4 regions of the Arthrobacter sp. YD2 genome follow, and region 4 is predicted to be linked to each of the others. Evidence: riboswitches for the same ligand, from Rfam matches in the RefSeq annotation. Region 4 holds a riboswitch; each other region holds the start of a gene.

Region 1 (6,992 bases), on a different contig from region 4:
GGAAGGACGCGCCGGCGGATTCCTCGCCGCCGAAGGCCGTCTCACCGGAGAGCAGGCCGGGCACAAACCACTTGAAGCCCACCGGTACCTCCATCAGGACCCGGCCCAGGTCAGCCGTGACGCGGTCGATCATGGAGGAGGACACCAGGGTTTTACCCACCATGGCATCGCTGCTCCAGCCGGAGCGGTTGCGGTACAGGTAATCAATGGCCGTGGCGAGGTAGTGGTTGGGGTTCATCAGCCCGCCGTCGGGGGTCACAATCCCGTGCCTGTCGGCGTCGGCGTCGTTGCCGGTGGCAATGTCGTACTGGTCCGCACGGGCAATCAGGGACGCCATGGCGTACGGAGAGGAGCAGTCCATGCGGATCTTCTCGTCCCAGTCCAGGGTCATAAACGCCCACTGCGGATCCACATTGGGGTTCACCACGCTCAGGTTCAGCTGGTGCGCTTCGGCAATGGCGCCCCAGTAATCCACTGACGCACCGCCCAGGGGGTCGGCACCGATATGCAGCCCGGCACTGCGGATGGCATCCAGGTTCAGCACCGAGGGGAGGTCCTGGACGTAGTTCTGCAGGAAGTCGTAGGTCCCTACGGAGTCGGCCAGACGGGCCTCGCCCAGCGGAATGCGCTTCACGCCCTCCAGGCCGGCTTCAAGCAGCTGGTTGGCACGGTCCGCCACCCAGTTGGTGATGTCCGATCCGGCAGGACCGCCCGTGGGCGGGTTGTACTTGAAACCGCCGTCTGCGGGCGGATTGTGGGACGGCGTGACCACAATGCCGTCCGCCTGATCGGTCCGCGAAGCGTTGTACTTCAGGATGGCGTGGCTGACGGCCGGGGTGGGAGTGAAGCCGTTCCGTGCATCAATAAGCACGTTCACGCCGTTGCCGGCGAGGACTTCCAGGGCGGTGTTCTGTGCCGGCTCGGAGAGGGCATGGGTGTCCTTGCCCATAAACAGCGGCCCGGTGATGCCTGCCGAGGTGCGGTACTCCACAATCGCCTGCGTGATGGCAGCAATGTGCCGTTCATTAAAAGCGCCGTTCAGGGAGGAACCCCGGTGGCCGGAGGTACCAAACGCCACCCGCTGGGCGATGTTCGATGGGTCCGGCGCGACGTCGTAATAGGCGTCCAACAGCGCGGTGAGGTCTACAAGGTCGGAAGGTTCGGCACGGTTGCCTGCACGATTAGACATACCCCTAAGCATGCCAAAGAAACACCGGGGGCGGCAGACGGACTGCTACGCGTGTATCGCCTGCCGCCGCCGTATGCTCTTATCCACACAGCGGCGGGACCGGCGGGGAAGGCGGACAGGCATGAGCATGCAGGGCAGTGCAGCCCCCGGACGCGTCCGCGCCCGTGCCGTGCGCCCCGGCACCGTCGCGGCCGCGGTTTTCCTCAACGCGGCGTACGTCTGTGCAACGCCGGTGTTCTGGTTCTCCTGGACCCAGCGGAGTGCATTTGCCCTGCCACGCTGGGCCTCGGATGCCGCCGGGATTGCCGGCGGCGTCCTGCCCGTCCTGGCTTTCGCAGCAGCCTGGGCCGCCGCCGCCGTCCTGGTTGCCCGCGGTCGGCGGCAGGAGGGCTGGACGGTGTTCAATACCGTCTGCGCGCTGGGTCTCCTGTCCGCTGCCGCCGGAATGCTGACCCTGACCAGCGCCGGTCTGGGCAGTTAGCGCGCATTTCCACGGGCCTTTAAGTAAAGGACTGCGGCACGCGGAGTACTCTCCCGCGTACCGCAGTCGGATGAACCGGGCTAGCGGTCCTTGTGTTTCGCCGTGAAATTCGAGTTATCGGCGTTCAGGCCCTGGGCCAGGTTCGAATGGACCTCGGTGCGCGGATCGGACCGGTCCTGGCTGCCGCTGCCGTCCGGCACCTCTTCGCCCAGGTTCTGCATGAGGTTGTCGGCGGCGTTCTCGATTGGATTGGTCGGTTCGGGTCCGGGATCCTTCGCATTGGTGTCAGCCATGATGCCCTCCTCTGCCTTCGACTATCAGCAACCTTATGATCGCAACTTTAGCTACCAGAGGCGGCTGCTGGCCAGCCGTGCACCTTCCCCCAGCGCCTCAAGCTTGGCCTGGGCAATCTGCGGATGCACCCGCCCGCCCAGGCCGCAGTCCGTGGAAGCGATGACGTTCTCCCGGCCCACCAGCCGGGCAAAGCGTTCAATCCGGTCCGCCACCAGCTCCGGATGTTCCACCACGTTGGTGGCATGGGAGACGACGCCCGGGATGATCACCTTGCCCGCCGGCAGCTTGGTGTCCTCCCAGACCCGCCATTCATGTTCGTGGCGCACATTGCCCGCCTCGAAGCTGTAGCCCCCGGCATTGATCGTCAGCAGCGTGTCCACCAGATGCCGGAACTCGATGTCGGTGGTGTGCGGCCCGTGCCAGGACCCCCAGCACAGGTGGAAGCGGATCCGATCCTCCGGCAGGCCCCGCAGCGCATAGTTCAGCGCTTCCACACGGATCTGAGTGAAGCGCAGGTAGTCCTGAACCGAAGGCTCCGGGTTGATCTGGTCCCAGTTCTCCGCAATCGACGGATCATCAATCTGCACGATCAGCCCGGCGTCGATAATCGCCTTGTACTCTTCCCGCATGGCATCCGCACACGCGTAGATGAACTCCTCCTCCGTGGCGTAGTACTCGTTGGCAATCCGGGAACAGGAACCGGGGGAAAGCGAGGCCAGGAATCCTTCCGTCAGATCTGCCGCGGCCAGGCCGGCCAACAGGTTCGCGATATCCCCCGCCACGGCGTCGTGCCCGGTGTACTTCACCGGACCCGTGACCTTCGGGAAGATCTTCTGCGCCCCGGTGGTGATCCCCGAGGACGGGTCGGTGTAGGCCGCAGCGAAGCGCTGCCGGTCGCGGCGGTCGCCGAAGCTCGTCAGGACCACGTTGCCCGGCGAGGAGCGGACGGGTTCCATCTCCCAGATGCCAGTCTCGGCCACGCTGAGACCGCTGAGCCTGGCAAAGGAATAGGACCACCAGGCGCCGTAATCCACTGCGGAGGACATGGCGTGCCCGTACTCGCCGTCGTTGGGGATGTCGATGCCTGCCTGCTGCTGGCGGCGCACCAGGTCCGTCACGGCGGCCTGCAGGAGCTCCGCGTAGCCCCCGGTATCCGCAGGGTTCGCCTCCCGGGCGGCATTGGCAGCCAGCAGCTCGGGCGTGCGCGGAAGGGAACCGGCATGGGTGGTCAGAATACGGTCAGTGCTTTTACGCATGGGAATCCTCTGGGATTTCGTGCTCTTGCCCGCACCGGATGCCTGAAAAAAAGGCGGAGCGGGCCGCTTCGTCATCCGAACCACCCGTGAAGCATGGGGTTGGTGCACGGCCAAGTCGGAGCTTGGCGGCCGTGTCTCCTGAAGCTGGTGCCATCGTAACCATGCCGTGCCGCCCGCACCAAGTACATGACGGAACGCAAAAAGGACGGCGGCCCCGGGAAATCCCGGTGCCGCCGTCCATGAGGAGGCGTTGGTGCTGCCCTGCGGCTAGCGCACGCCGCTCATCAGCTTCTTGATGGCCGGGGTCGCCGCTGCCAGGGCGATGCCCAGGACAATGGCGGTTCCGCCGCTGAACAGGAAGTAGCTGACCTCGGTCTCGGGGTTGTAGAACTGTGCCAGCCAGCCCGCGAGGGTGGTGCCCAGGGAAACCGAGAGGAAGAACAGGGCAACCATCTGGGTCCGGAAGACCTCCGGGGCCAGTTTGGTGGCCACGGACAGGCCGATCGGGGAGATGAAGAGTTCCGCGAAGGTGAACAGCAGCAGGATGCCGACCAGTGCCAGCAGCGGGGTGCTGTTGGCGCCGCCGCCGGAGAACGGGATGAAGGCGAGGAATGCCAGGCCCATGACGGCAAGGCCCAGGGCGAACTTCAGCGGCGAGGACGGCTGCCGGTCGCCCAGCTTGGTCCAGACCGCAGCGAAGACGGCTGCGAAGATGATGATGAAGATCGGGTTGATCGACTGCACCCAGCTCGGCGGCATGGTCCAGCCGAAGATGGTCCGGTTCAGGGACGTGTCGGCGTACAGCGCCACCACGGTGAACTGCTGCTGGAACAGGGCCCAGAAGGCGGCGCTGGCGATAAACAGCGGCATAAAGGAGTACACCCGGCGCCGTTCCAGCTTGTTGACCTTTTTGCTGCCCAGGATGATGACGAAGTAGGTAACCGCGGCCAGGATGGCCACAACGGCCATCACCACGGCCAGGTTGCCGGCGCTCAGGATGCCGAACACCACGGCCAGGACAATCACGACGACGGCGGCCGCCGCGTAGATCCCTACCTTGAGGTACTGCTGCCGAGGCAGCGGATTGGCCACTTCGTGGGCGGTCTCGGGCAGGTACTTGCGGGTCATGCCGTACTGGACCAGGCCGATGGCCATGCCGACGGCGGCGAGGCCGAAGCCGTAGTGGAAGCCGAGTTCCACCTGGGCAAGGCCGGTCAGGAGGGGGCCCACCAGGGCGCCAAGGTTGATGCCCATGTAGAAGATGGAGAACCCGGCGTCACGCCGTTCATCCTTCTCCGCGTACAGGGTGCCCACCAGGGAGGTGGCGTTGGCTTTGACGCCGCCGGAACCGAGGGCAATCATGATCAGGCCCGCTGCCAGCCCGGGCGTGCCCGGCAGGACGGCCAGGGCAATGTGGCCGAGCATAACGACGGCGGCAGAGTAGAAGAGCACGCGCTCGGACCCGAGGACGCGGTCCGCCAGCCAGGCAGCAAGAATGGTGGAGAGGTAGACACCGCCGCCGTAGGCGCCGACCAGAGAGGTTGCAACAGCAATATCGATGCCGAGGCCGCCGTCAGTGACCGAGTAGTACATGTAGTACAGCAGGATGCCCTGCATGCCGTAGAACGAGAATCGTTCCCACAGCTCGACACTGAAGAGATTGGCCAACATCCGGGGATGGCCGAAGAAGGTTTTACGCGCTTCTTGGACGCCTGGGTTACTGGGGGTATGGCTCACCCGTTAATGGTCCCACTCCCGAAGCGGGTGAGCGCCCCCCAATCCCGGGGAATCCGCCCGGAGCCGGGGAGGTTCTCTGCGAAGGTGTGCGAAAGCTCACCCGTTTTCGGCTCGATTTTGGCGAGATTACGTGCTTACCTCCCCCCGTTACGCCCGGATTTGGTGTCCGGACACTGATTTGCCTACAAGTGTGCCGGAATTCCCCGGCCGGGCCCGGGGTTGGCACCGGTATGGCTTCCCTGAATATCCCCGTCTCCATCCTTGACCGGGCCAACTCCCGGGAGGGAGACACCGAGGCTGAAGCACTGCAGGCGGTGGCAGAACGGGCCGAGTCGGCCGAAAAACTGGGGTTCCGCCGCTTCTGGGTGGCTGAACACCATGCCGTGGCCGGTATTGCCGGCTCGGCGCCTGCCGTCCTGATGGCAGCCCTGGCTGCCCGCACGCGAAGCATCCGCATCGGATCCGGTGGCATGATGCTGCCCAACCACCAACCGCTGGTGGTGGCGGAACAGGCCGCAACCCTCAATGCCCTCTATCCGGGCCGCATTGACCTGGGTGTGGGACGCTCGGTCGGTTTCACGTCTGCCGTTCGCCGGGCGCTGCATGCGGGGAAAGCCGAAGCCGAACAGTTCGAGGAACATCTGGCCGAATTGCTGGCCTACCTGGACGGGGCAGCCGCAATTACCGCCAGGCCGCAGGACCATGGCCAGACGCCCGTATTTGTGCTGGCCACCGGTACCGGCGCCGATATAGCGGCACGGGCCGGGCTCGGGCTGGTTTTGGGCGGGCCGGCACTGTTCCGCAGCTCCCCGGAATCCGCGCTGAAACGGTACCGGAAAGGGTTCCGGCCTTCCCGCCGGTTCCCGCGGCCCTACGTGCTGGCAGCGGTGAACGTGGCGGTTGCCGCCACCGGGAGTGCCGCAACCCGCCTGCTGCTGCCCGAAGCCAATGCCCTGGCGGATTCCCGGACCCGGGGTGTGTTTCCAGCGCTGGCGGCAACCGACGGGACCGTGACGGGCCCGGAACGCCGGCAGGAACTGGTCCGCGGTTTCCTGGCGGATGCAATCTGCGGCACCCCGCCCGAGGTGCGCCGCCGCCTGGCGGAACTGCTGGACGCAACCGGCGCCGACGAGGCGCTGGCCACCGGCGGAGCCTACGACATTAGCGGCCAGCGCGAATCCGACCGGCTGCTCGCGGAGCTGGCCGCATCCTGAGCCGGCAGCACGCCGTGCCGGGAAGCGGGGTCGCGTCGTCGGATGCCTTTCGGGCCGGTCTGACGTCCGCGGGCCTAATGCCCGAGCTGGGCGGCGACGGCCAGCAGATCGGCTTCCGCCCCCGGCCGGCCGATCAGCTGGACGCCCATCGGCAGCCCGTCCCGCGTGTCCAGGGCCGGAATGGAGATGGCGGGAAGCCCGCAGACATTAACCATCGAGGTGAAGGGCGAGTACCTGCACTGACGCGCGTAGTCCTCGTCTGCACCGGCGTCGGTGTACCAGCCGACCGGCCGCGGCGTCATGCCCAGGGCAGGGGTCAGGATCATGTCATAGGCGCTGTACTGGCGGATGGTGTCGGTTTCGAAGGTGCGCAGGACGTCGATGGCGGACACCAGGTCCGCGGCACTGCGGGAAAGCGCCCGTCGGCGCATGGTGGCGGCCAGCTCCGTCAGTTCAGCCTCGCGGCCGGGAGCCAGCCGGGCCGTGGCCAGCGACGCCGTCCAGACCACTTCGAACGCATCCGGATACCGCTCGTCGTAATGCAGGTCCGTTTCCACCAGATCGTGACCGGCTGCAGTCAGTGCCGCCACACCGGCGTCGAGCGCCTGCAGCGCTTCGTCATCCAGGCTGATGTCCAGCCGGGATTCGAACGGTGAACGGGTGCTAACGCCAATCCGGAAGCTGCCCTCGGCACGCAGGGCAGCGGCGAGAAAAGGGTTCGCGGACGGGGCGGCACTCGTGGCGCGGTGGTTGGGTTCGCCGACCATGGCATCCAGGAGCAGGCCTGCGTCCGCAGCCGTACGGGCGATTGGGCCGGCCAC
Region 2 (6,992 bases), on a different contig from region 4:
CCGCCGTGGCGTTCCTGCTGACCTTCACCGTGCGCAACGGCGGCCGGGTGGATGAGCGGACGCGTACCTGAGATCCTGCTGCGGACCGCGTTTCGCTCCCGTGCCGGTGCAGGCGGGAGTAAGGTCACCGGCATGGGTGCAACCGAACTGATCCTGATCCGGCACGGTGAAAGCGCAGGCAACGTGGCTGCCACCCGCGCGAGCCGAGAAGGTGCCCAGCGCATCGAGATCGAATGGCGGGACCCCGACGTCCCGCTCAGCCCGGACGGGGAATCCCAGGCAGAAGCAGTGGGCCGCTGGTTCGCCGGGTTGCCTGTCGACGAACGTCCCGACGCCGTGTGGTGCTCGCCCTACCTTCGCGCCCGGCAGACCGCCGAACTGGCCGGACTGCCCGGCATCGCCGGGCAGATGCGCATCGATGAACGCCTTCGTGACCGGGAACTGGGCGTTCTTGACCTGCTCACCTCCGCCGGAGTCGCGGCCCGCTATCCGGAGGAAGCCGAACGCCGGGCCTGGCTGGGCAAGTTCGTTTACCGGCCGCCGGGCGGGGAGTCCTGGGCAGACGTTGCCCTGCGGCTGCGTTCGGTCTTCCGGGACCTGGACGAGGAATCGGACGGCAAGCGGGTGGCTGTGGTCTGCCACGACGCGGTGATCATGCTGATCCGCTACATCTGCGAACGGTTCTCCGAGCAGGAGCTGCTGGATACGGCCGCGGCCAACAGCGTGCGCAACGGCTCCGTCACCCGCCTCGTGCGCCCGTCGGGCACCGGACCGTGGGAGGTCCGCACCTTCAACAGCGTGCTGCACCTGCAGGACAGCGGAGCACCCGTCACCGAACACGCAGGAGATGAACATGACATCCACCCGCGCTGACCTGGTTACCCCGGACCTGCTCCGCGGCTGGCAGCTCTCCACCGACACCGCCGGCAAAAAGGAACGCGGAACGGTGCTGGTGATCGGCGGGGAACGCCGCACTCCGGGTGCCGCAATGCTGACGGGCCTTGCCGCGCTGCGCGTCGGGGCCGGCCGGCTGACCATGGGACTGGCCGAGTCCGTTGCCGTGAGTGTCGCCGTCGCCGTTCCTGAAGCCGGCGTCGCGGGACTCGCTGAGTCCGGCGGCTACATCGACGGCGGTGCTGCCGGTGCGGTCCTTGCAGCAGATCTGGACTCGGCCGCCGCCGTGGTGATTGGGCCGGGCCTGGCGGACGCTGAACAGACAGCGGCGCTGCTGGTGTCCGTGGTTCCCCTGTTGGGGGAAAAGACCCAGGTGGTGCTTGATGCCTACGCGCTCGGGGTCCTGCCCGGACAGCCGGAGGTGGCCAAGGTGCTGGCTGGCCGGCTGGTTCTGACGCCGAACCGGACCGAGATCCTGCACCTGCTGGGGGAGGAGGACACTGACGAAGAGTCTTTGGACATGGCTGACGCCTCGCTGGAGGTGGCGCGGAAGTACTCGGCAGTGGTGACGGCCCAGAACCTCATCACGGCACCGGAGGGTTCCAGCTGGGAAGTACCCGCCGGCAATCCCGGTTTGGGGACCTCCGGCTCCGGGGATGTCCTGGCCGGTGCGGTAGGCGGTTTCCTGGCCCGCGGGGCGACGCCGGAACAGGCGGCATGCTGGGGCACCTACCTGCACGCCGTGGCGGGGGACCGGCTCTCGGCGTCCCGCGGACCCCTCAGCTTCCTGGCACGCGAGTTGCTGGAGGCCATGCCGCCTGTGATTGCGGAACTGAACTAGGCAGCGGGCGCGTTTTGGCGGCCGCCGTACGCGCTGAACCAAGAACGGGCTGCACGGGGCGGCACGGCCTCTTATCCTGAGGTGATGACAGCTAACGAATACCGGACCGGCCCGTCGGGGCGGGCAGCGGCACAAATCCCGTGGCTTTCCTACCGGTTCACCCGCAGCGACGGCGTCGCGGCGGGCTTTTACGTCCTGTTCCTGCTGTTGCTGAGTTTTGTGCCCATCAACATTCCCGGGCTCTCGGTGCTGATTCCGGACCCGGTGGTGGCGGCCTACGTCATCAATCTGGGCTTCTATGCGGTCGCTGGAATTCTGGCCCTTATTGCCGCCCGGCGGTATGTTGCCCGCGAGACCCGGGTCCTTGCCACCCGGCCGGTGCTGACCGCTGCCCTGATCCCGATTGGCGTAATCCTCACAATCATCGCTTCCATGGTGGGCGTGATCATCGCCGGCCAGGCCGAAACCGCCGTGAACCAGGAGGCTGTGCAGGGGCTGGTCACCGAAATGTCTCCCTGGCTGGTGGTGCCGCTGGTCGTCATCCTGGCGCCCTTCGTGGAGGAGTACATTTTCCGGCACCTGCTCATCGGCAAACTCAGCCGCTACTGGAACATCTGGGCGTGCAGCATCCTGTCCGTCCTGCTCTTCGCCTCCATCCACATTGTGGGTAAGGAATCCCTGTCACTGCCGGTCCTGATGCCTTATCTGGCCACCGGTGCCGTCCTGGTCGGGCTGTACGTATGGGCAGGAAACAACTTCATGCTGTCCTACGGCGTGCATGCTGCGAAGAACCTGCTCAGCGTGGTGCTGATCTACGCCATTCCGCCGGAACTGCTGCAGCAGTAATCTCGCCGCGGGAATGCGGCCCCGGCAGGAAGCCATGCCCTAGCATCGGTGGCAGGACCGGACCCGTCCCGGGGCCGGCACACAGAATCGGGGGATCGGCGTGTCAGTAGGCTCAGGAATCGGCGCAGTGTTCGTAATTTTGTATTTCCTGTTGGTGGTCGCAGTGGCCGTCCTTGTGGTCTGGGCCCTGGTACTCGTGATCATTTTCCTCCGGCTGCGGATTGCCCAGCTGCGCGGAGAGTTGCGCGGAGACACCGGAACGGTTAACTGACGCGGCCGGGGGCCTGCGGCCTGCGCCGCCTGTCCCCGGCAACCCCGTCAGCTGATGCAGAACTCGTTGCCTTCGGGATCCGCCATGACGTACCAGGAGTGCGGCCCCTGGCTTGCTTCGGTCAGGAAGGACGCACCCCGTTCCTCCAAGGCGGCCCGGGCCGCGTCCTTATCCTGGCCCTGGAGCCGGACATCCAGGTGAATGCGGTCCTTGACGGTTTTGGGCTCGGGAACCGGCTGAAACAGGATGCGCAACCGGTCCTTCCGGCCCACCTCGTCGGCAGGACAGATGGCGGCGCCGTCCCGCCAGACCCGGACACCGTTGTGCTCGATAACGTCCTCCGGGTTCGCCAAGCCCTGGTCCAGCATGGACGAAATGAAGTCCTGGTCCACGGGCTCGAGCGTCCAGCCCAGGGTTTCGGCCCACCAATCCGCCTGTTGGTGGGCATCGGTGCAGTCAACGCAGATCTGTATATTCGTCATGGCATTGAGGCTAGAACCCGAACAGCACGGCCGTCATTGGTATGCGGACAGATGCAGTCCGCATATTCACCGGCCGGGAATCAGGCCTGGCCGTCAATCCGCTCGGTTTCGGGAGCCCGGACCGGAGAGCCGATGCAGGGCAGCACCCGCTCCGGCCGGGCCAAGTAGAAAAAAGAGCTCCGGGCATCCGAGCCGAAACCGCCGGGCACCATCAGTGTGGAGTATCGCTGGCACCACTGTGGTGTGTCGACGGCGGCGTCCAGGGCGGCGGCCACGGCGCCCACGTTGTGGAACCACATCAGCTGCTGCGTTCCGTCGATTACGAGGTGGATGAGGTCCAGCTCCGGGTCGGCTGCGACCTCGACGTCGGACCACTGATCCCACGCCTCGAGCCGGCGGCGGTGGATCCAATGGACGTTGTGGCCGGGCGCGAAACCGGAGCAGCTGCTGCTGATGGAGGAGTTGTTGAAATCGGGGTTGAAGCCGGAGTTGCTGACACTGGACATGCTCACAGTGGGTTCCTTTTCAGGTTGTCCTTGCCTGCACCGGTTGGAGCAGGCCGCTTCGTCATCCGAACCACCCGCCGAACAGTGGGGTTGGTGTGGGGCCAGTCGGAGCTTTTATGCCCGGCGAACCGGGCGGAGGCCACATCTCGTGAAGCTAGAAACTACTGTAACCGAGGGCACCGACATTTCGACAGAGACGCAATATCAGGGTCTGGTGTGGTCGTGCGGCGTCGGGCGGCGGTGCGCCGGGCGGACCGGGACGGCGGCAACGAAAACTCCCGCTCGCAGAGCTCGCGAGAGTTAATAAAGCCGCCTTACCCGGCCCGTCCGGCACACGGCATCTCGTCTGGGCGATGGCACCCTGACTTGCCTGTCAGGCACTAGCCTCAATCACCAATTCAGCTGGCAGTCTTGAGCCTACGGGTCGTGGAAGTACCCCGTCGCGGGGTCAATGGACGAGAGGAAATCGCGAATAGCGGCCACGTGCTGTTGATGCGTGGGCGGTTCACGCCTGCCGAGGGCGTTGAATCCATAACCATTGTTGGGTCCCGAGACCCAGTCATAGAGAATCGTTCCATCCTCGTCACGCCTGCGCACTGCAAACGTCTCGCCGTCGACGGTGATTGTCCCAAGGCCCGTATAGGTACTCGTGTCCGGCGGTGCAGGGGCAAACACCCACCCCTCATCTGCGGGGTGGCGATCGCTCTCCATACGTTTGATCCTACTGAGCAGGGAGCGATTCCTCACACCGCCCCGTTACCGCCAGCCGGCGTCCGGAGCCACGAGCTTGACGATGCTTTCGAGCAGGTGCGCGTTGTAGTCCACGCCGAGCTGATTGGGCACGGTGATGAGCACGGTGTCTGCGGCCTGCACGGCAGCGTCAGCGGCCAGTTCGGCAGCGATCACGTCGGGTTCGCCGATGTAGCTCTTGCCGAACCGGGCGAGGCCCCCGTCGAGGTGGCCCACCTGGTCACGTCCCTCGGCCTGCGCGCGAAGACCGAAGTAATGCCGGTCCTCCCCGGTCACCAGAGGGATGACGCTGCGGCTCACGGAGACCCGCGGCGTGCCCTGGTGGCCGGCGTCGGCCCAGGCCTTGCGGTAGACCTCGATCTGCTCGGCCTGCAGCTGGTCGAACGGAACTCCGGTGTCTTCGGTCAGCAGGGTGGAACTCATCAGGTTCATGCCCTGCTCACCGGTCCACTTGGCCGTGGCCCGGGTGCCCGAACCCCACCAGATGCGCTCAGGCAGACCGGGAGAAAGAGGATCGATGGCCATGGGGGCGGTTGTCCCGGTCATTGCCGGATCGGACTGGGCCACCCCGGCACCGGCAATGGCGGCACGGAACACCTCGGTGTGCTGGCGAGCCATGTCCGCGTCGGTGGAGTCCGGCCCCGGCACGTAACCGAAGGACTCATAACCCCGCAGGGCAGGCTCGGGGGATCCCCGGCTGATGCCCAACTGCAGCCGTCCGCCGCTGATCAGGTCCGCCACTGCGGCATCTTCCGCCATCGAAAGCGGATTCATGTAGCGCATGTCGATCACGCCGGTGCCGAGTTCGATTTTGCTGGTCCGGGCCGCCATGGCGGCAAGCGTGGGGAACGGGGCGGAGAACTGCGGCGCGAAGTGATGTACCCGCATGTACGCGCCGTCGACGCCGATTTCCTCCGCGGCTACCGCCAGCTCGATCTGCTGCAATACTGCGTCCCGGGCACTGGGCGTCCGGGACCCCAGTGCGTTCCGGTAGTGTCCGAAGGACAGGAACCCTATTCGTTTCATATCAGCCACAGCGCCGGAGCACTCTGCGGTATTCCCGGCCGTCCAGACCCGCGGCCGGGCGCCGCGAAACCACCGTAAGGAAACAGGCACAGTGCACATCACCATGGTCCCGGGTTACAACGGCTCACCACCCGACCAGTGGCAGAGCCGCTGGGAAGCGGAGCTGCCCAACGTCACCCGTTTCGCGCCGTCGTCGTGGGATGAACCCGAGCTGGAGGACTGGATGGCGGCGCTGGACCGGGCCGCCGGAGAGCGGCACGGAGACACCGTGCTCGTGGCGCACAGCCTGGGCTGCCTGGCTGCCGCAGAATGGCTGCTGCGAAATCCCGGTGGCGCCCGCGGCGTCTTCCTCGTCAGCCCGCCTGATCCCGCCGCCGCATCCTTCCCGGCACCGGCCGGAACCTTCCGTAATCCGCGGCTGCAGGAGCTGCCCGTTCCGGCTCTGCTCGTGGCCAGCGAAAGTGACCCGTACTGTGCGTTGCCGGCAGCAGAGGCGATGGCCGGAGCATGGAGGGTTCCCGTGATCTGCGCGGGGGAACTGGCCCACATCAATGAGAAAAGCGGCGTCGGCTACTGGGAACAGGGCAGGGATTTACTTACCGCCTTCCTCGCAGGGCTGGGGGAACGGGCTCCGCTCGGATAAGAATGGGCTCATGCAACTTCCGGTGATGCCTCCCATTGCGCCCATGCTGGCCAAAGCGGTCAGTTCCCTCCCTGAGGGGGACTATCTTTACGAGCCCAAGTGGGACGGGTTCCGTTCCATCATTTTCCGGGACGGGGACGACGTCGAAATCGGGTCCCGGAACGAAAAGCCCATTACGCGCTACTTCCCCGAACTCGTGGAAGCCCTTAAAGCCAACCTCCCGGAGCGTTGCGTGGTGGACGGCGAAATTGTCATGGTGGCATCGGACGGCAAACGGCTGGACTTCGAACTGCTGCAGCAACGCATCCATCCCGCCGCCAGCCGCGTGAAACTGCTCGCGGAAGAAACGCCGGTCCGGTTCGTGGCGTTCGATCTGCTGGCCCTGGGGGATACCGACTACACGGACAAGCCGTTCGCCGAACGGCGCGAGGCACTCGTGCAGGCGCTCAAGGCAGCAAAGGCTCCGGTGTCCGTGACAGCGGCTACGGACGATCCGGCGCTGGCCCGGGACTGGTTCGAGCGCTTCGAAGGTGCGGGGCTGGACGGGGTGGTGGCCAAACCGCTGGACGGACCCTACGCGCCGAACAAGCGCACCATGGCCAAGCTCAAGCACGAACGCACAGCCGACTGCGTGCTCGCCGGCTACCGGGTACACAAATCCGGCCCGGACCTGATCGGTTCGCTGCTGCTGGGGATATACAACGACGACGGCGTGCTCACCAACGTGGGCGTG
Region 3 (6,992 bases), 370 kb from region 4:
CCGTCGTCGTCCCCGGTGTTCCACTGCGCCTTGCCATTCCCCACCCGCACCTGTGGACCCCGGAGGACCCGTTTCTTTATGACGTTCAGGTGCGGCTGCTCGACGGCGGGCGCGAAGTGGACCGGGTACAGAGCTACACCGGGCTGCGGACCTTCGGCATGGGTCCTGACGCCGCAGGGCGGCTGCGGTTGCTGCTCAACGGCCACCCCTACTTCCACGCCGGGCTGCTGGACCAGGGTTACTGGCCGGACGGGCTGTACACCGCGCCGTCGGACGCCGCGCTGGCTTCCGATATTGAACGGGCACGCGACCTGGGCTTCACCATGCTGCGCAAACACATCAAGATTGAACCGTTGCGCTGGTACTACCACTGCGACCGGCTGGGAATGCTGGTCTGGCAGGATCTGGTCAACGGCGGGACCACGTACCGGCATTCGGTGGTCACCGCTCCTGCCGTGGCAGGGACGCACCGGCGGGATAACGCGTATCTTGCCTTCGGCCGTGATGAGGAAGCCGGCCGGGCCGAGTTCCTGGCGGAGATGCACGGCACGGTGGAGCTGCTCCGCAACACTGTCAGCCTGGCCGTCTGGGTGCCCTTCAACGAAGCCTGGGGCCAGTTCGACGCCAACGCGGTCACCGCGCAGCTCCGCCGGCTGGATCCCACCCGCAGCATCGACCATGCCAGTGGCTGGCATGACCAGGGCGGCGGCGACATGAAAAGCCTGCACGTCTATTTCCTGCCGTTCCGGCTGCGGAAAGCCTGGCTGCGCGGCAGCCGCGCCGTTGTCCTCTCCGAATACGGCGGCTACAGCCTGCGCATCCCCGGACACACGTTCAATACCAAGGAGTTCGGCTATCGGAGCTTCCGGACCAGGCAGGCGCTGCAGCGCGCTTACCGCCGGCTGCATACCCGGCAGATCGAACCGGCGGTGGCGCGCGGCCTCGCGGCCACGGTCTATACCCAGCTCACCGACGTCGAGGACGAGGTCAACGGGCTGGTCACCTATGACCGGGCGGTGCTGAAGATCGACGCCGGGACGCTGCGGGAGGTTAATGCCCGGCTGATCCGTGCTGCGGGGCAGTGACCGGCGGGTTTTCTGCTGCGGTCCGTGACAATCGACCGGTTTGGGAAATCCCTGCCAGTTTGCGGCGGAGGGAATTCCCAAAACGGCAGGGAATTCCCAACCGGCAGAGAGTTCAGCGCTGGCGGCGGGTTGGAGACAGGCCAGCTTGGATCAGCCGGTGGACCAGGCTCTCCGGGTGCTGCGCCGGCATGCGGATATCGCGCCAGGACCAGCGGACAAAAGCGACCCCGGTTGCACGGATGGCGTCTTCGCGACGTTTTTCCCGCATCAGCGTGTCCCACGACGGAGGGAGTACGGATCCGTTGGCACCGTACTTCACTGCACCGTCGAATTCTCCGACCACCCGCTGGTCCTTCCAATAAAAATCTGTTCGGAAGTGACCCATTGAAGTAAGAAATTCATACTGAAGCTCCGGAACCGGAAAACCATGGCGGTGCAGAACTGCACGTGAATACGATTCCCCTGGGGACTCGGACCGGGGGTCGGCAAAGTCGATTACGCGCCGGGCCCTCGTCTGTTTGGCCATGTCGGGCAGGTTCCGAGCCAGTTTTTCCAGCTCGTCTTTGTTCGTGGCTGGGCGGCCGTGCACCAGGTCCGGGCGCAGGACACTGTCCATAGCCGGAACTGAGTGCTCGAAAGCCAGATACGCGGCCATGTCCAGAGCGGTCTGTGCACGGGAGGTCAGCGACATTCCCTCCACAACATCGAGCGGCTCCAGCAGCTTACGTTCCGTCCAGTGGAGACCGCCCCGGCGCCGGCCGTGGGAGGACGGGGAAGCCAGCAGTAGTACCTCAGGTGGTGAATCGATCACCGGTAGCCCCCAAATGACGGCGGCGGACTGCTGGACGAGGACGCGTTGCCCGGGCACCTGTTGTGATGCTGCCTGGATACGTACCCGCTCTTTTTCCCAGGCACGGAGCTGTCGCCATACCTCGACGTCGATATAGATCCCGGCACGAAGCCGCACCAGTTGCCCCGCCCGGCACTGCAGGGCAAGGGAACGGCGGCCTGAGCCGAAGGAATCGGCGTCAGCCGCGAAGATGAGCTCGGGATTCACGCCTTCAGGGTGGAAGGGCGGTGGCGTAGATGCGAGCGAACCAGGCTCAAATGTGGAAAACCTGCGGCTCGGAGAGAGAATCTACCGGTTTGGGAAATTCCTGCCACTTTGCAGCGGAGGGAATTCTCAGACCGGACGGAAAACCCCAAACCGGCCGAAAAACCCCGGAGCTAGATCTCCACCCGGCCGTTGGCGGTGTCGAAGGTGACCGACATGATGCCGGGCGTGCCGGCCGGAGCGATCCAGGTGACATCGACGCCCTCCAGCGGTGCCTCCACCGGGTGGCCCAGCCAGTCAGTGACCCGGGCAGCCGAACCGGCGATGGTCAGCGAATTCAGTTTCACCGAACCGGGCATCCCGGGCAGGGCATTGGAGGGGTGCAGTGCCTCGGTGCCGTCATCCCAGCGCAGCAGGTAGGGCACCTGGGGATCCGCGATCAGGCCGTTGATGCCGATCTGGCGCCAGGTGAGTTCCTGGCCATCAGGGAATTTGCGGTTGCCCGGCACTGACGGGCGGCCCAGGCGTTCTTCGAAGGGCGAGAGGTCATCGACTGCAACGCACCACCCCATCCAGCCGCCTCCGCATTCGGAGCGCTGGCGGACGGCCTGCCCGAAGGGCGCCTTGTCCGAGGCAGGGTGGTTGAGCACCTCGACAACTTCCACATATTGGTTGTTGGCCAGGGGCAGGATCATATTGCGGGTACCGAATCGGGGGTGGACGCCACCCTTTACGAAGTCGGCTCCGAGAGCAGCAGCAATCCTCTCGGTGGTGGCCAAAAGACCGTCGGATTCACAGGCATAAGAAACATGGTCCAAGCGCATGCGGCTCATTGTGGCACGTTGTGATGCCCGTCTCGACTAAGGGAAGCCTAAGAAGAAATCCAGTTGCCTCAGGACACGAAATCTATACACGGGGCCGGTTATTTTTTCACGAAAAGTCACGAAGGTTGCGCATCCTCAGCGGATCAGTTTTTATGGGTGCAGGTCATGAGTGCCAGCAGATAGCCCCGGCTTGCTGGCCGGCAACCCTCCAACCGCGGTGGGGTGCCCCGGGTGAAGACCTGGCCGCACGCCAAAAGGGCGTCCGGCAAGCGCGGGTCCCACAAACCCCACCGGACATCCGGCGTACCCGGATGTTCCCGCGAAGGTAGTGTGCGGCCCCTGGAATGAGGGAGCATCATGAGTGCAGATTGGTCTTTTGAAACCCGTCAGATCCACGTAGGACAGGAGCCCGACGCCGTCACCGGCGCCCGCGCCCTGCCCATCTACCAGACATCGTCCTTCGTCTTTCCCAGCGCCGAGGCAGCCGCAAACCGGTTTGCCCTGGCCGATCTTGAACCCATCTACACCCGGATCGGAAACCCCACCCAGGAAGCGGTGGAGAACCGGATCGCGTCCCTGGAAGGCGGGGTCGGCGCACTGCTGCTGGCCTCGGGACAGGCCGCGGAAACCTTCGCCCTGCTGAACGTGGCCCAGGCCGGTGACCACATTGTGGCCAGCCCCAGCCTGTACGGCGGCACGTACAACCTGTTAAAGCACACGCTGAAGAAGTTCGGCATCGAGACCACCTTTGTGCAGGACCCGGATGACCTGGAGCAGTGGCGCACCGCGGTGCAGCCCAACACCAAGGCGTTCTTCGGCGAGGTGGTGTCCAACCCGCGCCAGGACGTACTGGACCTTGAAGGCATCAGCGCCGTGGCACACCAGGCCGGGGTGCCGCTGATCGTGGACAACACGCTCGCCACGCCGTACCTCATCCGCCCCATTGAATGGGGTGCGGACATTGTGGTGCACTCGGCCACCAAGTACCTCGGCGGGCACGGCACCTCCATTGCCGGCGTCATCGTGGATTCGGGGAACTTCGACTTCGCGGCGGACCCGGAGAAGTTCCCCGGCTTCAACACACCGGATGAGAGCTACAACGGGCTGGTCTACGCCCGGGACCTGGGGGTCGGGAGCCCGCTTGGCGCCAACCTGGCCTTCATCCTCAAGGCACGTGTGCAGCTGCTGCGCGATCTCGGCTCGGCGGTCTCACCGTTCAACGCGTTCCTTATTGCCCAGGGCCTGGAAACCCTCAGCCTGCGGGTGGAGCGGCACGTGGCCAACGCCGTCGAGGTTGCCAACTGGCTGGAGGCGCACGACGACGTCCTGTCCGTTGCGTACGCGGGCCTGGAGTCGAGCCCGTGGTTCGAACGCGGACGCAAGTACGGCCCGCGCGGAACGGGGGCCATTGTGTCCTTCGAGATTGCCGGGGGAGTGGAAGCAGGCAAGCGGTTCGTGGATGGTTTGGAACTGCACTCCCATGTGGCCAACGTGGGTGACGTGCGCTCGCTGGTCATCCATCCGGCCTCCACCACGCACAGCCAGCTGGGAGCCGAGGCGCAGCTCGCCGCCGGAGTCAGCCCCGGGCTCGTGCGGCTCTCCGTGGGCATCGAGCACATTGACGACATCCTCGCGGATCTCGAGGCCGGCTTCCGGGCCGCCAAGGGCGCGTAACGGGGCACCGTGACTATTCGGCATTCTGCACCGCAGTACCCCGCCACCGCCGTGGACGGGGTGCTGCGGTTCGCCTCGATCGGCGGACTTGAACTGGAAACCGGCGGATACCTGCCCGACGTCGTCCTCGGGTATGAGACGTGGGGCCAGCTGAACGCGGACGCGAGCAACGCCGTGTTTGTGGCCCACGCCCTCACCGGAAGCACCCATGTGGCCCGCGGGCACACGGATGAGCCCGGCTGGTGGGATGAGCTGGTGGGGCCGGGCCGGCCCGTGGACACCAATCGGTTCTACGTGGTCGCGGCGAATATGATCGGCGGCTGCTACGGCTCCACCGGCCCGTCCTCGCTGGACCCGCAGGGCCTGCCGTGGGGCTCACGGTTCCCGCTGGTTACCATCCGAGACGCCGTGCGGGCCGAGGCACGGCTGGCGGACCGCCTTGGCATTGCCCGCTGGCATGCCGTGCTGGGCGGCTCCCTGGGCGGGGCGCGGGCGCTGGAATGGGCGGCCACGGAGCCGGACCGGGTGCAGCGCTGTGCCGTGATCGCGGCAACCCCGGCCAGCACCGCCGAACAGATCGCCTTTGCGCAGGCGCAGATTGCCGCCATCCGGCTGGACCCGGACTTCAGCGGCGGCGATTACTACAACGGGAACCCGCCCCTGGCAGGCCTCGGCCTGGCCCGGCGGATCGCCCACATTACCTACCGGTCCGAACCGGAGCTCGAATACCGGTTCGGGCGCAGCCCGCAGGAGGACGAGAACCCCTTCGGCGCCGTTTTGCCCGCTGAACGGGGCCGATACGCCGTCGAAAGCTACCTCGACCACCAGGCCGGCAAGCTGGCCGGCCGTTTCGACGCCAACACCTACCTGGTCCTGACCGAAGCGTTGATGGGGCACGACGTCGCCCGCGGGCGCGGCTCGCTGCGCCAGGCCCTGGCGCGGACGACGGCGGAATTCTTTGTGGCTGCCGTGGAATCAGACCGCCTCTACTTTCCGCAGCAATCGGCCGACCTCGCTGCGGCACTGCCGCGCGGCACACAGGTGCATTTGATCCGCGCCCCGATAGGGCACGACGGTTTCCTCACCAACGTGCGGGAGATCGCCGGCCCGCTGCAGGCAGCCTTCTTCGCCTAGCGGAACGGTGGAACGCCCGGCACCGCCGGAGGCAATCCCTGCCGCGGACGCTCGGTACCGGAATTCCTCCCTTGCCAACGGGTCCTGTCCGGGCGAAAACTCTTCCCATGACAGACCGCATCCACCTTTCCGGACGTGCCCGGTGCTCACCGCAGGTGCTCTGGCACACGCTCGTGGACAACCGCGCCGCCTGGTGGCCGGACATGGACTTCGCGCCCCACCCCGGCGCCCCGCTGCAGGAGCGCTGGATGGAGGACGGAGTGGAACACATTTCACGCGGAACGGTCCTGGCCGTAGCCCCGGAGAAACTGCTCTCCTTCCGGTGGACGGCCCCGGACTGGGAGGCACACACCGTGGTGAGTTTTGAACTGATCCCGGCCGACGACGACGGCGGCGGCAGCGGGGGCGCGACGGACGTCGCCGTCACCGAAAGCGGGTTCTCCGGGCTGAAATCCGGCCCGGAGCTTTCCGAGGCGCACCGCGAAGGCTGGGCGTTTCACCTGGCCAACCTGATTGAGCAGGCGGAGAAGTAAACGTGAATCAGGCGCGGGCAGGTTAGCCTTGGCGCCATGAGTGAAACAGCGGATGCCTCCAACCGCCGGCCGGGCCGGGCAGCGCGGATCCTCAGGGCATCCGCGCTTCCGCTGGTGGCCGGTGTGCTGGTGCTGACCGGAGCAGTGCTGGCCGCGACCGGGACAACGGAGTCCTTCGGCTGGTTCTCCTACGCTCCGCTGCAGGAAGGAACACGGGCAACAGGCATGGGACCCGGAAGCCTGCTGGTGCTCACCAGCAGAATGCAGCTGGGCTATCTGCTGATCGGCACAGGCCTGGTTGCCGCCGCCTTCTGGGGCGGGTTCCGGCTGGGACGGCGGCCCGGGTCCGCCCGCAGTACGCGTCGTCAGGACCCGGCACCGCAGGACTAGTCTTCCGTGTCGGAGCCCAGGGGCATGGCGGCACCGAACATGGGCGCCGCGTCCGGCCGCTTGGCGGAGATGCCGTCACCGGAAGACTTATGCCGTACCCGGCGGACCACCCACGGGAACAGGAATTCCCGGGCCCAGACCAGGTCTTCGGAGCGGGCCGTCCGCCAGTTCTTGGGCGGTAGCGGCTTGTTCTCCAGCGGTTCGAGCGTATGCGGGACATTGAGTGTATCCAGGACCATCGCGGCGATGGTGTGGTGTCCCAGCGGTGAGAAGTGCAGCCGGTCCGGCGCCCACATCT
Region 4 (6,992 bases):
TTCAATCCGCCGGAGAGCTCGTGCGGGTACTGCCGGAGGCGCTCGCGGGGACGGTCAATCCCCACCTGCTCCAGCAGTTCGGCCACCCGGTCCTCGAGCTCCCGGCGGCCGGGAGGGCCGCCGAGCCTGCGGCCGCCCTCCGGGTGCAGCCGGAAAACCTCCGCCACCTGCGAACCGATGGTCTGTACCGGGTCCAGCGAGGCACCGGGGTCCTGGGGCACCAGGGCAATCCGCCTGCCGCGCAGCGCCCGGAAAGCGCGGTCCGGCAGGCCGGTGAGCTCCCGGCCGTCGAAGGTGATGGAACCGGCGGAGACCTGTCCGGCGGCGGGCAGCAGCCCGATCACCGCCTTGGCCAGGGTGGACTTGCCGGAGCCGGATTCGCCCACCAGCGCCACCACTTCGCCGCGCCGGATGCTCAGGTCCACGTCCGCTACCGCCGGGGCAGTGACGGAATCCCGGCCGTAGGCCACGGTGAGGCCGCGGACGTTGAGCAGCGGGGCGCCGTCGTCGTTCTTGGTGTTGTTAAGGTCTGGGGAGGAAGTCATGGTTCTGCACCGCTTTCGCTAGTACCGGAGGAGGGTGAGCAGCCGCCGGCCTAGGGCGGCCAGCAGGAGAACGGTGAGCACAATGACCAGGCCGGGCAGCGACGTCATCCACCAGGCGGTGCCCAGATACTGGCGGCCTTCGGCGATCATCAGCCCCCATTCCGGTGCCGGGGGCGGGGCGCCGAAGCCCAGGAAGCCCAGCGAGGAGATCACCAGGATGGCCGCCCCCAGATCCACCGCCACCAGGGCCAGCACCGGACCGGCGGCGTTGGGCAGCAGGTGCCGGCGCAGCACGCTCCAGTAGGTGCCGCCGTTCAGGAAAGCCGCCTCCACAAATTCCAGGTTCCGTACCCGCAGCACCTCGGCACGCACCACGCGGGCGAAGGAGGCAATGGAGGCAATGCCGACGCCGATGCCCAGGGACACCGGGCCGGGCGAGGACGCGGTGACAATGATCAGGGCGATCAGGAAACCCGGCACGGCCAGCAGGACGTCCACCAGGCGCATGGCCACGGCGTCGGCCGCGCGTCCGGCCGTTGCCGCGAACAGGCCCACCGCGGTGCCGGCCAGCAGGCCGATGGACACGGCCAGCCCCGCGGTCAGGAAGGTCTGGGCGGTGCCATGCACTACGCGGGCGAAGACGTCGCGGCCAAGGTGGTCCGTGCCGAACCAGTGTCCGGCGCCGGGCGGCAGGAACTTTTCCTGCGGTACACCGCTGATCGGATCCTGGCCGGTGAACAGCCCCGGGGCCACGGCCCACGCAGCGATCAGCAGCAGCGGCAGGACAGCCAGCAGCAGTGCGGGCCGGACGCCCGGTTTGCCCGGACGTCGGGACGGCGCGGGCGCGGCGGTCGATGCGGCTGCGGCGGGCGCGTGTACGGGAGGAAGAAGTGTGGTCATCGGTTCGCCTTTTCGGTTTCAGGCAGCGAGGGCACGGGCAGAGCCCTGCTGTGCGTCGGTGAGGATGCGCGGATCCAGCAGCGGGTGGATCAGGTCCACCGCCAGGTTGACTGCCACAAAAACCGCGGCGGTCAGCAGGACGAGCCCCTGGACCAGCGGCACGTCCTGAGCGGTCACGGCCTGCAGCACCACGGACCCCAGCCCGGTGCGGGAAAACACGGTTTCGGTGATCACGGACCCGGCGAAGAGGGTGCCCACCGTGATGCCCAGGATGGCCAGCGCGGGACCGGCGGCGTTTTTGAGCACGTGCCGGAAAAAGATCCGGGCCGGGGAAGCGCCCTTGGCCCGCAGCACGTCGATGAACGGCAGCCGGTAGACCTGGTCCGCGCTTTTCAGCAGCACCTGTGCCAGCGGCGCGGAGACGTGGACGGCCAGCACAAACACCGGCACGGCCAGGGACAGGAACGAGCCGTCGGGGAAAATGGAGAGCACACCCAGCCGGATGGAGAGCAGCTCCAGCAGGACCAGGCCCAGCCAGAACACCGGCACCGCCGAGAACAGCGGCGGCAGGTTCGCCAGGATCCGGCGCACCCGCCCGGACGGTGCCAGCACCGCGGCGGACACCACTGCCAGGGCAATAACGACGGCGGCCGCCAGAGCCGATCCGGCCAGCGCCAGCGTGGAGCCCAGCGCCCCGCCGATCCGCTGCATCACCGGTTCCCCGGAGGTCAGCGAGTACCCGGCGTCGCCCTGCAGCAGGGCGCCGAGCTGGTGGAGGTACTGCACCGCCAGCGGCTGGTCATACCCGTACTGGGCCTTCATGGTGTCGATGGCGGCCTGGTCCACGGCCGAATCCGCGGTGAGGAAAATGGTGACCGGATCGCTGGGCAGCAGCTGCACGGCAAGGAAAATCAGCGTGTACGCCAGCCACACCACCAGGACGGCCTGGCCGGTGCGCAGCAACAGATAACGGGTCACGGCTTAGCTCCCCGCCGTCCAGGCGCCCTGGAAGATGGGCGCTGTTCCGGACGTGAAGTCAATGTGCGTGTCCGGGCCTGCGCCGTAGACCTGCACCTCGTCCCACAGCACCAGGGAGTAGGCCTGCTCCAGGACCAGGGCACGCTGCTCCTCGGCCAGGATCCGGTCCCGGTCCGGTCCGGGCCCGGCTGCGCGCTCGGCGGCGAAGAGCTTATTCAGTGCCGGGTCCGAGGTGTGGGTCATGGTGTTGTTGTCCGGTTCGAAAATGGGCCCGAGTCCGCCGTATATGAACTGCCGGGTGCCGAAGAGTTCGACGGCGGGGTCCGGCATGGCGGTGGCCAGGAACGTGTTGTCCGCCGCCCGGTTCTTCAGCTGCACGCCGATCTGCCGCCACTGCTGTTCGATCAGTTCGAAGGCCGGTTTGATCACCACGGAGTTGTTGGAGCTGGTGACGGTCAGGGCCAGCTTTTCGCCGTCCTTATCGCGGATGCCGTCAGCGCCCACCGTCCACCCGGCGTCGTCCAGCAGGGCCTTGGCCTGTTCCGGGTCATAGGCCAGCTCAGCGCTGAGGTCCACGAATCCCGGTGCCCCGTGGTTCAGCACGGAGGCGGCGATGGTGTAACTGTCCGAAAGCACGGTGTCCTTGATGGACTGCCGGTCGATGCCCAGCTGCAGTGCGCGGCGGACCTGCGGATCTGCGAGCCGTCCGCTGCCGGTCCGGACAGCGGCCATGTTTGACGTCAGGTCGGTTCCCGCCGGCGCCAGGACCTGGCTCCCGCTGGCGGCCAGTGCGGCTTCGTCTGCCGGCTGCAGTCCGCGGACCAGGTCCACCTGACCGGATTGCACGGCACCGGCCCGGTGCGCCACCTCGGGCAGGTACTTGATGACCACCCGGTCCAGATACGCTGCGCCCTGGTTGTCCGCGGTCTCGGGTGCCCACGCGTAGTCCCCGCGCTTGGCCAGCACCACCTCCTCGTCGGGTTTCTCGGATTCGAAGACAAACGGGCCGGAACCGGAAATGCGGGACAGGGCGGACTGTCCGGCGGCGTCAAGGCCCAGGGTGGCCGGGGAGACCAGACCGGCGGTGACGGAGGAGGTGGCCCGCAGGAAGTTGGAATTCGGAGCGGCCAGGGTGACCTTTACCTGGTCCGGGGCCGTCACTTCACTGGAGGTATAGCCGGCGAAGTCGACGTTCGGCTGGATCTGGGCAGCGGGAATACCGAATCCGAAACTGTCCAGATTCGCTTTGACCGCGGCGGCATCCAGCGGCGTGCCGTCGCTGAAGGTGACACCGGGGCGGATGGTGAAGATGAACTCGGTGTGCTCGGCGTTGGCTGAGAATTCGGAGGCGAGCCACGGCACCAGATCACCTGACTCCGGATCGAAATAGGTCAGCCGGTCCAGCACGCTGTTCAGCACGTTGGCTTTTTCGTAAAACCGGGCGGACTGGGTTTGCCAGTTGTTGATCGGCGTGACCTCGGCGTAGATCAGGGTGCCGCCCTCCACCGGGGTTCCGGCGGCCACCCGGGTTCCGGGGCCCTGGTCCGACGCCGCCTGCTGGCAGCCGGTCAGGGCCAGGGCTGCCGCCGCGAAAGCGGCGGCGATCTTCAGGGCGGTGCGCCGCCGCAGCAGCGCCCCGGTATCGGGGGTGGCCCCTGGTCCGGGGTGAGGGTCTGTCTGGTTCAGGTAAAGCATGGGGCGGTCCTCTCAGTCATCACCGAGGCACACCGCATCCAGGCACGTTGGAGGCCATCACCGCATGGCAAAGCAGCGGTCATGGACCAACGGTGAATGAGGTTTCTCCATCGGTCCTGGCATTAGCACCGTCCCCCGAAGGGTGGTTGCTGCGACGTCAACGAGCCAGGTCTCTCAGCCGCTCTGGATGGTAAGTCGTCCAAAACAGGTTGTGCGGACAGGACCCATACAAACCCGCCCGGACCCGGTCCGCAAGGCCGGTGACGAAATATTTCCCTTGATGACAAAGACAGTTTTTGATGGGCCCTTACCGCGCGCGCGAAGGACCTGGCGGAGGATTGTTTTGTTCCTTTTTGCCGGGCCCGGCCGGGCTTGACAATGCGGTGCCGGCTGGGAGTACGGTTCTGCACATCCCGTTTCCGCCGGACCCCGGATATCTCAGCTGCCTCGCTGGAACTAGGGGTTTATGAATAGCGGGAAATATATCCCCGGCGGCTGTTTGTAAACCATTGTGACCGCCTGCTGAAGTTATTCTCTCCGGTCGTTTCGTCCCTGCCGACAGCAAGGCGAAAGCCGGTACCGGCCGGTTGCCGTTCACCGGCTTCAGGGGTGGGGAATCCGCCGCCGTCATGCGGACCCGCCGGGCCGGACGCGAAGGCTGCGCAAAAATCAACCACATTTTTAAAACCCTTTTATAAACGTCAGGATTGGTGCTAAATGGGTATATCCACCGCCCCGGAAATATGCTGGAAGATTCCAGGCCATCGCGTGTATTCGGTCCATGAAACGGCAGCCTTGGTACAGCTGGAATGGCCCGCTGAATTGGATGAAAAGGACCTGCTGGAAGGAGGGCACGTTGCTGTTTCCGCTGCCGCCGCAACGGGGGTGCATACCAGCTATTTTGCGGTGCTGTCCGTAGACCGCGGGAGCCGCACCATGACCCTCTACGTGAAGCGGAGCGCACGCGGGCTGGTCAGCGCGGCGATGCTGGACCCGGCAGGCGGTGCGGTGCTGTCCATCTCCCGGCCGGGCCCGGGCATCCTGCTGCCCGGCTCCGTCCGCCGCCCCCTGTTCGTTGCCGCCGGTTCCGGTCTGGCCTCCGGTCTGGGCCTATTGGGGAGGCTGCTGCGGGACCCGGCACGGCAGTATGAACGCGCCGCCCTGTTTTTTGTAGGCCGCAGCGATGAATGCGACACGGTCCGCGACGTTCTTGCAGCCGGCGGGCTGGCAACCTCCGTTGAGTTGCGGCTGTGGGATGCCGGCAGCCAGGGCCGGCGCGTCACCGCTCAGGATCTGCTGGGCGTCCTGGCTACCCTGCACCCGGATTGGATTTACGTCTGCGGACCCGCGTCCTTTGCCGGGATGGTCCGGGAAGCTGCTGCCGCAACCGCCGGACCGGCTGCGGCGGTGGTGGCCGAGTGCTACGACCCGCCTCTGGAACCGGCCCGGCCGGAGTGAGGCAGGAACCGGAGAATCCAGCCGGCGCGCACGGCGTCCGGTGATCCGCCGCACCCCGGATCGGGCAGGCTTCGCCGGGGGCGGTACATGTACTGTTTATCCTGCGGCTCAGAAGCGGAAGTGCTTGCCGGGGGATGGGGGATCCTGAAATGGACTTTGATGCTGGCACGGCTGACCAGCTCATAGCGGCCTGTGACGAGGCCGCCGCTGCGTTGGGTGAGCAGCGCGGTCCGCGGGCCTCGGCTACGGGAGAAGCGCTGGAAGAATTCCGCGGCCCGTTCGCGGACTCGTACCGCCGGAATGCCGCAGCGCAGCTGGCAGCACGGAACATCCTGATCGGCGCGCTGGAGGATGTTGCCCGTCAGGTTCGGTTCGCGAAGACCCAGGCCGAACAGGCCCGTCAGGACCTCAAGGAAAAGCAGGCGAGGACCCTGTTCAAGCTGCTTGAGGAGGGCATGGTAGCCGCTGGCGCCGATTACCTCCGGGACCGGCTTCCGGGGTTTTCAGCCCCGGGGGAGTTGTTCGAGTCCGAGGTGCCCCGCCCCGAGGTGGCCTTCCCATCGATGGTCTTCCAGCTCCACAATTGGGCAGTCAGCGGGACGCCGGGCACGAGTTCCGCAGTGCCGGATGCCCTGAAGAAGGCAGCATCGCTGATCTTTGACCAGGAGGATGCGGCTGAACCGGTCTGCCAGGATGTTGTCCGGGCTTTGGACAGCTTCCGGAACTCGTGTTCCTGGGTGGTGATCGACGTCGGCACCTTCGGGCCGGCGGTCTCCCAATACAACCAGGATGACCGTGACGACGCAGGAAAGCTGTGGCAGATCGGGCAGGCCTTCAGCACCGCAGGGCAGGACGGTGACCTGGCCGGTTCGGTGGAGCTGTCCTCCACGGCGTTGGCCCTGGCCATTTCCCCCGGATCCGTGCGCGGGGAGGCACTTCTGAAGTTCTTCGAAACGGCCTCGCCGGTTGACCTCGAAGTGGCGTCGAAGAATCCGGCGTGGCTCACACACCTGCCGTCGGTGTCAGCAGAACGCATCGCCGAGTGGTGGGCCGAGTTGCAGGCCTCGGGCAACGCGGCCAACGGCTTCACGGCTCAGCAGCTGGTGCTGCTGGAATCGGCGCCGAAGGTCTTCGGGTCCCTCGACGGGGTGCCGGCACTGGCCCGCGTGCACGCCAACAGCATCGCCGCGGTCAAGGACATTGAAATTGCCGAGGCGCAGCTGGCCCGTCTGCGGGAGATCGGCGGCGACTCCGAGGCACGCGAGGCGATGCTGATGAAGGAAATCGAGTACCTGAAAAGGGTCGAAGCCGGCCAGGTGCAGCTGTATCTGTACAACCGCGGCGAATCGCGGATCATTGAAATGCTCGGGACCCCGGGCCCGGACACGCAGCGCACGATCACGTATGTTCCCGGCA

What was found. A riboswitch is a leader RNA that binds a small molecule or an ion and turns the genes downstream of it on or off. The one in region 4 is predicted to bind S-adenosylmethionine.
Region 1: it holds a riboswitch for S-adenosylmethionine, as region 4 does, so the genes downstream of both, QWJ37_RS00720 (cobalamin-independent methionine synthase II family protein) here and QWJ37_RS13480 (ABC transporter substrate-binding protein) in region 4, are expected to answer to the same signal.
Region 2: it holds a riboswitch for S-adenosylmethionine, as region 4 does, so the genes downstream of both, QWJ37_RS03740 (hypothetical protein) here and QWJ37_RS13480 (ABC transporter substrate-binding protein) in region 4, are expected to answer to the same signal.
Region 3: it holds a riboswitch for S-adenosylmethionine, as region 4 does, so the genes downstream of both, QWJ37_RS11820 (bifunctional o-acetylhomoserine/o-acetylserine sulfhydrylase) here and QWJ37_RS13480 (ABC transporter substrate-binding protein) in region 4, are expected to answer to the same signal.

What each region holds. Positions count from the first base shown of each region.
Region 1 is NZ_JAUHHB010000001.1:130,669-137,660, reverse strand. It holds gene pgm (phosphoglucomutase (alpha-D-glucose-1,6-bisphosphate-dependent)) at 1-1,189, opposite strand, end outside; gene QWJ37_RS00730 (hypothetical protein) at 1,311-1,670, shown strand; gene QWJ37_RS00725 (hypothetical protein) at 1,751-1,963, opposite strand; gene QWJ37_RS00720 (cobalamin-independent methionine synthase II family protein) at 2,015-3,220, opposite strand; SAM riboswitch class IV at 3,237-3,364, opposite strand; gene QWJ37_RS00715 (peptide MFS transporter) at 3,488-4,957, opposite strand; gene QWJ37_RS00710 (MsnO8 family LLM class oxidoreductase) at 5,188-6,171, shown strand; gene QWJ37_RS00705 (amidase) at 6,246-6,992, opposite strand, start outside.
Region 2 is NZ_JAUHHB010000001.1:756,212-763,203, forward strand. It holds gene QWJ37_RS03710 (MFS transporter) at 1-71, shown strand, start outside; gene QWJ37_RS03715 (histidine phosphatase family protein) at 133-873, shown strand; gene QWJ37_RS03720 (NAD(P)H-hydrate dehydratase) at 854-1,735, shown strand; gene QWJ37_RS03725 (CPBP family intramembrane glutamic endopeptidase) at 1,820-2,581, shown strand; gene QWJ37_RS03730 (hypothetical protein) at 2,682-2,852, shown strand; gene QWJ37_RS03735 (VOC family protein) at 2,900-3,334, opposite strand; gene QWJ37_RS03740 (hypothetical protein) at 3,415-3,846, opposite strand; SAM riboswitch class IV at 3,862-3,994, opposite strand; gene QWJ37_RS03745 (hypothetical protein) at 4,258-4,551, opposite strand; gene QWJ37_RS03750 (LLM class flavin-dependent oxidoreductase) at 4,597-5,616, opposite strand; gene QWJ37_RS03755 (alpha/beta hydrolase) at 5,708-6,259, shown strand; gene QWJ37_RS03760 (ATP-dependent DNA ligase) at 6,270-6,992, shown strand, end outside.
Region 3 is NZ_JAUHHB010000003.1:158,554-165,545, reverse strand. It holds gene QWJ37_RS11835 (sugar-binding domain-containing protein) at 1-1,085, shown strand, start outside; gene QWJ37_RS11830 (hypothetical protein) at 1,198-2,142, opposite strand; gene QWJ37_RS11825 (VOC family protein) at 2,313-2,963, opposite strand; SAM riboswitch class IV at 3,125-3,241, shown strand; gene QWJ37_RS11820 (bifunctional o-acetylhomoserine/o-acetylserine sulfhydrylase) at 3,321-4,637, shown strand; gene QWJ37_RS11815 (homoserine O-acetyltransferase) at 4,653-5,771, shown strand; gene QWJ37_RS11810 (SRPBCC domain-containing protein) at 5,879-6,304, shown strand; gene QWJ37_RS11805 (hypothetical protein) at 6,341-6,694, shown strand; gene QWJ37_RS11800 (SGNH/GDSL hydrolase family protein) at 6,691-6,992, opposite strand, start outside.
Region 4 is NZ_JAUHHB010000003.1:528,032-535,023, reverse strand. It holds gene QWJ37_RS13495 (ABC transporter ATP-binding protein) at 1-545, opposite strand, end outside; gene QWJ37_RS13490 (ABC transporter permease) at 564-1,445, opposite strand; gene QWJ37_RS13485 (ABC transporter permease) at 1,464-2,423, opposite strand; gene QWJ37_RS13480 (ABC transporter substrate-binding protein) at 2,427-4,118, opposite strand; SAM riboswitch class I at 4,223-4,312, opposite strand; gene QWJ37_RS13475 (hypothetical protein) at 4,887-5,576, shown strand; gene QWJ37_RS13470 (hypothetical protein) at 5,726-6,992, shown strand, end outside.